3 regions of the Streptomyces collinus genome follow, and region 1 is predicted to be linked to each of the others. Evidence: riboswitches for the same ligand, from Rfam matches in the RefSeq annotation. Region 1 holds a riboswitch; each other region holds the start of a gene.

What was found. Region 1 has a riboswitch for cyclic di-AMP ahead of RFN52_RS34620 (M23 family metallopeptidase). Riboswitches for the same ligand answer to the same signal wherever they lie in the genome.
Region 2: another riboswitch for cyclic di-AMP. It lies ahead of RFN52_RS18965 (M23 family metallopeptidase); the one in region 1 lies ahead of RFN52_RS34620 (M23 family metallopeptidase).
Region 3: another riboswitch for cyclic di-AMP. It lies ahead of RFN52_RS05510 (C40 family peptidase); the one in region 1 lies ahead of RFN52_RS34620 (M23 family metallopeptidase).

The regions. Positions count from the first base shown of each region.
Region 1 covers NZ_CP133771.1:7,677,183-7,679,436, reverse strand. The annotation lists gene RFN52_RS34620 (M23 family metallopeptidase) at 165-1,094, opposite strand; cyclic di-AMP (ydaO/yuaA leader) riboswitch at 1,099-1,253, opposite strand; gene RFN52_RS34615 (alpha-galactosidase) at 1,570-2,254, opposite strand, start outside.
Region 2 covers NZ_CP133771.1:4,189,136-4,191,389, reverse strand. The annotation lists gene RFN52_RS18975 (dihydrofolate reductase family protein) at 1-589, shown strand, start outside; tRNA gene RFN52_RS18970 (tRNA-Met) at 655-728, shown strand; cyclic di-AMP (ydaO/yuaA leader) riboswitch at 1,017-1,173, shown strand; gene RFN52_RS18965 (M23 family metallopeptidase) at 1,185-2,225, shown strand.
Region 3 covers NZ_CP133771.1:1,244,360-1,246,613, forward strand. The annotation lists gene RFN52_RS05500 (ATP-dependent Clp protease proteolytic subunit) at 1-126, shown strand, start outside; gene RFN52_RS05505 (hypothetical protein) at 134-442, shown strand; cyclic di-AMP (ydaO/yuaA leader) riboswitch at 779-991, shown strand; gene RFN52_RS05510 (C40 family peptidase) at 995-1,468, shown strand; gene RFN52_RS05515 (DUF6328 family protein) at 1,532-2,179, shown strand.

The DNA.
Region 1 (2,254 bases):
GGCTCTGGAAAGCGCTTGCACTCCGGACGGGATCACTCTGTCCCAACGGCCGCCGCCTGTCGATCCCTTGACGCGGCCGACGGCATGCGCGCACACCGAAGGCCGGACCCGGGGATCGGGGTCCGGCCTTCGGCCGCGTGTCAGGCAGGTGGTCGTGCGGTCGGTCAGCCGACGGAGACGCCGTGCGAGCGCAGGAAGGCGACCGGGTCCACGTCCGAGCCGTAGTCCGGCGTCGTGCGGATCTCGAAGTGCAGGTGCGGTCCGGTCACGTTGCCGGTGGCGCCCGACAGGCCGACCTGCTGCCCGGCGGTCACGGTCTGGCCGGCCGAGACGGAGAGCTGGGACAAGTGGGCGTACTGGGCGTAATGGCCGTCGTTCAGCTTGATGACGACCTGGTTGCCGTACGCGCCGCCCCAGCCGGCGGAGACGACCGTGCCCGCGCCGACGGCCTTGAGGGAGGTGCCGGTCGGGACGACGAAGTCGACACCGGTGTGGTAGCCGCTGGACCACATGCTGCCGGACATGCGGTACGGGGTGCCGACGGTGGCCCCGTCCACCGGGAGGGCGTACCCACTGGCGTTGCCCTCGGCGGCGGGCTTGGCGGCGGCCGGCTTCGCGGCGGTCTCCGCCTTCGGGGCCGACTCGGCGGCGGACGGCTTCGCGGCCGAGGGCTTCGGGGCGGAGGCCTTCGGCGCGGACGGGGCCGAGGACTTCGGCGCGCCCGCGGCCTGCTTGCCGATCGACAGCTTCAGGCCCGGGTGGATCAGCGACGGGTCGGAGCCGACGGCGGCGCGGTTGTCCGCGTAGAGCTTCTTCCAGCCGCCGCTGACGTTCTGGTCGTCGGCGATCTTCGCGAGACAGTCGCCGGCCTCCACGGTGTAGGTGCGAGCACCGGTGGCCTTTTCGGCGGCCTTCTTCTCGGCCGCCGGAGCGGACTGGACCGCCTTTTCCGGTGCCGACTGCGGGGTGGCGGCGTGGGCGCCGGCGGCTCCCATGAGCGGCAGCGCGAGAGCGGCTCCGCCGGTTCCGGCGACGGCGATGGAGCGGGTGAAACGCTGGGTCTTGGGACGGCGGTGCTTACCCTTCGCGGGCATGGCGAATTCCTCTCCGTCGCCTGCGAGGTGAGCTGTCGGGTGCGAGCTGGAGATGCCCGGCCGCGCCGGGGCGCGGCTTAACCCCAAGCCGTTCCGGGAACCGGAACAGGCGTCTTACCTGTGGGTCCCCCGCTCCTGCCGTACGTCGGGTCAGTGTGTGCGGGCTCCGGTCGGCGGCAGGATTAGGCGTCCGTCCGGATTGGTGTGGAACGTAAGCGACCAGGACGCAAACGGACAAGCTTGCGGTTGCCCGTGACGGTGTTTCTCTTGACGCGTCGCCACATCTGCGGTCACCGAGCGTGGATTACCGATCTCCTGCTTTCCCCAACCGCCCTGAATAACGCCAGAATTACGTGAACATGGCAACAGCACATCGTCACGAATATGACGATGGTCACGCACCCCGACCTCATCTCCTTTACGATCGGGGCACGTTATCCCTAAGCGCCTTTAGCGGCCTATTCGGACAGAACGGCTACTTCCGCTTAAGGCGGACGACCGTCGCGTCCAGATCCCCCCGCAGACCGACCCGCAGTCCGTGGTGAAGCAGCACCGCCCCCCGGTGAATTTCGCCTGTTTCGAGGCATTCGTACGATGCGGCCGGGTCGAGGGCACGCAGCCGGAGGGCCGGTACGGGCTCGCCGTAGCGCTGCGCCTGGAGCCAGGCGAGGACGACGGTCTCGTCGCCGAGGACGTACTGCACGGCGCTCAGTCCGCCCCCCGGGGGACGCAGCCGGTACTGGTCGCCGCGTTGCACCACGGGCCGGATCTCCTTGTAGAGCCCCACCCACTCCCGCGCCTCGGCGAGCTCCTCCTCCGTCCACCGCGTGAGGTCGCCGCCGACCCCCAGCACCCCGGCCATGGCGCTGACGAAGCGGAACCGCAAGGAGCTGGCCCGCTGGTTGAGCATGACGTTCGGACTGTCGGTGACCCAGGCGGCCATGACCCGGGCCGGATGGATCTGGCTGAAGCCGTGCTGGATGGCGAGCCGGTCGAGCGGGTCGGTGTTGTCGGAGGTCCACACCTGGTCCGTGCGGCTCAGCACACCGAGGTCGATCCGCCCGCCGCCACCCGAGCAGGACTCGAAGGCCACGCCGGGATGGGCGGCCCGCAACCGGTCCAGCAGGGCGTACAGGCCGTGCACGTGGTCGACCCACAGC
Region 2 (2,254 bases), 3.5 Mb from region 1:
GGGCGACCCCGGGGCACCCCGCCTCTTCGGCCCCGGCGGCTACCAGGGCGGCCGGCTCCGGCTGCTGGAGTCGCGGCGGATCGAGGACGTGGTCCTGATGCGCTACGAGCCGACCGCCCCGGGCGCCGGCGCCCTGCCCGCCGCCGCCGACCACCACTGGCTGGCCCTCGCCTGCGACCTGGCCGAGCGCTGCCCGCCGTCGGACACGGCGTTCAGTGTGGGCGCGGTCGTGGTCGCCGCCGACGGCACGGAACTGGCCCGCGGCCATTCCCGCGAGGCCGGCGACCCGGTCGTGCACGCCGAGGAGGCGGCCCTGGCGAAGCTCGACCCGGCCGACCCGCGCCTGCCCGGCGCGACGGTGTACAGCAGCCTGGAGCCCTGCGCCCGCCGCGCCTCCCGCCCCGCGCCCTGCGCCCGGCTGATCCTCGACGCGGGCGTAGGGCGGGTCGTCACGGCCTGGCGCGAGCCCGACACCTTCGTGACGGACGCCGACGGCAGCGGCCTCCTGGCGGCCGGCGGAGTGGAGGTCGTCGTCCTCCCGGAGCACGAGGAGCGGGCCAAGGCCCCGAACCGCCACCTGCCGGGCTGAGCACGGGCCGATCCGTGGGTGTGCACGAGTGGTCCCGCGGATGGCGTACACTGGAGTCACAACGACGCGGGGTGGAGCAGCTCGGTAGCTCGCTGGGCTCATAACCCAGAGGTCGCAGGTTCAAATCCTGTCCCCGCTACTGAAGGCCGAGGGCCGGAATCCGAAAGGATTCCGGCCCTCGGTGCATTTCCCCGTAGCTCATTACGCTCGGTGAGCGAACCACCCCGTTGCGCGTGGTGACTGACGCACCGTCAAAACTCGTCAGTCACTTGCGAAGCGGCCAACTCGCCCGATTTACTCCGGTCATGGCAGGTAAGTCCGCGTGAAAAAGGTTAATGATCAAGTGGAATCGCTGGAATACCCCTCGCGCCTCCATTAACGTTCGATAACGCAGCGCGGTCGTCCCAGCCGTCACAGAAGGCGGCTCCGTGCGCACGCGCCGAATCCCGAAAGGGAACCGGGGAACCACCACTTGGGGTGAATCGGGCGTATACCACCGTGCAAGCACGGCCGGTATACGCGCGTAGGAGACCTTCCTGCTCCGAACCCGTCAGCTAACCCGGTAGGCGAGAAGGAAGGAAAGGAGTACGCCCACGTGGCGTCCAACCGGCCTGCCCCCGCGGCCCCGTACGCGCCGAAGCGCGAGAACGACACCTTCGGCTTCGGCGGTCAGCGCACCGACGAGGGCCCGTTCCAGGAGTGGAACCCCACCGAGGAGTCCATCCGTCCCGTCCGTGGCCGGCATCGCGTCACCAAGCAGCGCGGCGGAGGCCTCGCCCGCAGCTCCACCGTCCTGGGCGTCGGCGTCATCGCGGCCGTGGGTGCCGGCGGCATGGCCAGTGCCCAGACCGGCAAGCCCCCGGTGTCCATCTCCGTGCCGGACCTGCCCTCGGTGGGTTCCCTCATCTCGGACGACGACACCCCCGAAGGTTCCGCCACCCCGCTCAGCAGCCTCGGCACCGCCACGGCCGCCCCCGAGCAGGGCGAGAGCGCCTCCGGCGCCGGCGCCGGCGAGGCCCTGCGCGCCCGGATCATGGCCCAGGTCGAGCACCAGCAGGACCAGATCGAGACCAAGGCCGCAGAGGACGCCGCGGCCGCCGCCGAGAAGGCAGCCGCGGAAGCGGTCGCCAAGGCGCAGGAGGAAGCCAAGGCCAAGGCCGCCGAGGCCAAGAGGAAGGCGGAGGAGGAGGCCAGGAAGAAGGCCGAGGCCGAGCGTCTCGCAGCCCTGGCCAAGCAGTTCACGCTGCCGACCTCCTCGTACACCATCACCTCCAGCTTCGGCCAGGCCGGCGCCTACTGGTCCTCCGGCTACCACACGGGCCTGGACTTCGCCGCCCCCACGGGCACGCCGATCAAGGCCGTCCACAGCGGCACCATCACCGAGGCCGGCTGGAACGGCTCGTACGGCTACAAGACCGTCCTCACCCTCGATGACGGCACCGAGATCTGGTACGCGCACCAGTCCTCCATCGGCGTCAGCGTCGGCCAGAAGGTCAGCACGGGCGAGGTCATCGGCCGTGTGGGCGCCACCGGCAACGTCACCGGGGCCCACCTTCACCTGGAGGTCCACTCCGGCGGCTCCGCGAGCGGCATCGACCCGATGGCGTGGCTGCGGGGCAAGGGACTGAACCCGTAAGCCGTTCCCACCCGTTGAAGCACCGGCGG
Region 3 (2,254 bases), 6.4 Mb from region 1:
GAGCAGGTGAGCGCGGACATCGAGCGGGACAAGATCCTCACCGCCCAGGAAGCGGTGGAATACGGCCTGGTGGACGGGATCATCCCCAGCCGCAAGGCCACCCTCGCCCCGCCGACCGGTCGGTGAGGTCCCGGTGCTCCCGCCCGAACTGCCGCCGCTGCCCGCCCTGACGCGCGCCGAGGCGGAACTGATCGACCGTTACCTCGATGTCGTCGACCTGCTGGGCCGCATCAACCCGGCGCAGGACGGCGACACCTACCGGGGACTGCGCGCCGCCCAGGCGCTGGTCGGCAAGGCCACCGCACTGCGCGACGCGTTGGCCCTGATGCATCAGCGGGGCGAGACGGAACTGCACGCCGGCACGCTGGCCCGGGCGCTGCGTGTGCTGGACGGCGAGCGGCGCACGGCCCGGCTCACCCTGCCCCCGGAGTCCGTCAGTTGACGCGGAAGCGCCGGCCCGGACACCCGCGCCGTCACCGGAGCGTCCGGAGCTGAGTCGAAACGGACCAAAAGACGTACCCCTGTTCGGAGTAGGCGGGAGACCGATTTTGGGGCCGTTCCGGTTGCGCAACGCGCGTAGCCCAGGGACGGAATGGGGCATTCCGTCCCTGGTCCGGGGGTCCGCGAATGCGTGGACAGTGGCTCGAACGCACACGTGTCCACCCGAACGGGTGAGTGGTGAGTAACAACACAAACCCCCGGTTCCGTTGGGAAATCCGGACAGGCATGCGCCAAGATCCCTGTCTGACGACAAGCCCCCGCCGCTGTGGCGGGGCGATCCGGGCGGACGCCGAATCCTGCCGCCGCCCGGATGACCGGTCGACAGGAGTGGATCGGCAGGAGTGGAGGACCCAAGCACGACGGGTCGCCGGGACGGTCACGCCATGACCTCGCCCGAGCAGCCCTTGGGGTGAAGCCGCGTCAGCGGCCGGGCAACTTCGCCAGCCCGAATCCGACAGGTCATCCTTCACAGGCGGCTGACGAAGGGTTGCGCATGACTGCGCTCAATCGTGTCCCGTCGCTCATGGTCCGGGCCGGCACGGCCTCGGCGCTCACCATCGCCGCCGTGGGCGGTTCGATCGTGGCGCCCGGCTTCACCTCCGAGGCCGCGGCAGCCACGCCGGCGACCAAGGCACTCCAGATCGCGGCCTCCAAGAAGGGTTCGCCCTACAAGTACGGGGCCACCGGTCCGCACCGGTTCGACTGCTCCGGGCTCACGCTCTACTCGTTCAAGAAGGCCGGCAAGAAGCTCCCCCGTACGGCTGCCCAGCAGTACAACAAGACGCGCCACATCTCCGCCAAGAACCGCAAGGCGGGAGACCTGGTGTTCTTCCACTCGGGCAGCAACGTGTACCACGTCGGTATCTACGCGGGTAAGAACAAGCTCTGGCACTCCCCGAAGAGCGGGGACGTGGTGCGACTGCAGAAGCTCTGGACCAAGAGCGTCTGGTACGGGCGCGTGAAGTGATCCGCTCGGCGTGCGGCGGCGTCCTGACGCGCCGCCGCACGCCGGAGCGTGACACGGGCTCACATGGATACCCGTGACCCCATGGCCGAGCACCGCCCCTGCACCGCACGCAACGAGACTCCGCTGCAACGCGCCGACCGCAACTTCGTGGAGCTGCTCCAGGAACTCCGCGTCACCCAGACGGGCGTGCAGATCCTCTTCGCCTTCCTGCTGTCGCTGGCCTTCACCTCGCGCTTCGAGGATCTCGACACGGTCCAGTGCGTCACCTACGTCATCACCCTGCTGCTGGCGGTCCTGGCAGCCGCGCTCTTCACCGCGCCGGCCGCGCTGCACCGCTCCCTCTTCCAGCAGGGCGCCAAGCCCCGCATCGTGCAGGTCTCCTCGCGCCTGGCCACCATCGGCCTGAGCGTGCTGGTGTTCGCGTTCAGCGGTTCCGTGCTGCTGGTGGTCGACGTGACCACGGGCCGGGCCGGCGGTATCGCCGCGGGCGCCGCGACGTTCCTGGTCTGTGTCGGCCTGTGGGGGCTGCTCCCGCGGCTGGTGCGGCGGGCGGGGCTGCGCAAGGAGGCGGACGCCACCGGGGAGACCGCCGAGGAAGGACCGGACCAGGGCGACGTCAAGGTCCCCGCACTGCTGCGGCGAACCGTGAGGCAGCCGTCCGGGCTTCGAGGAGCGGCAGCGCACCGGGAGGCGTCGGCACGGCACCGGTGACGGCCTCGCACTCCGGCGGGCCGAAGGGCTCGGAGCGGGCGTCGTAGCCGTGGGTGGCCCGGATGTCGGTGGCGC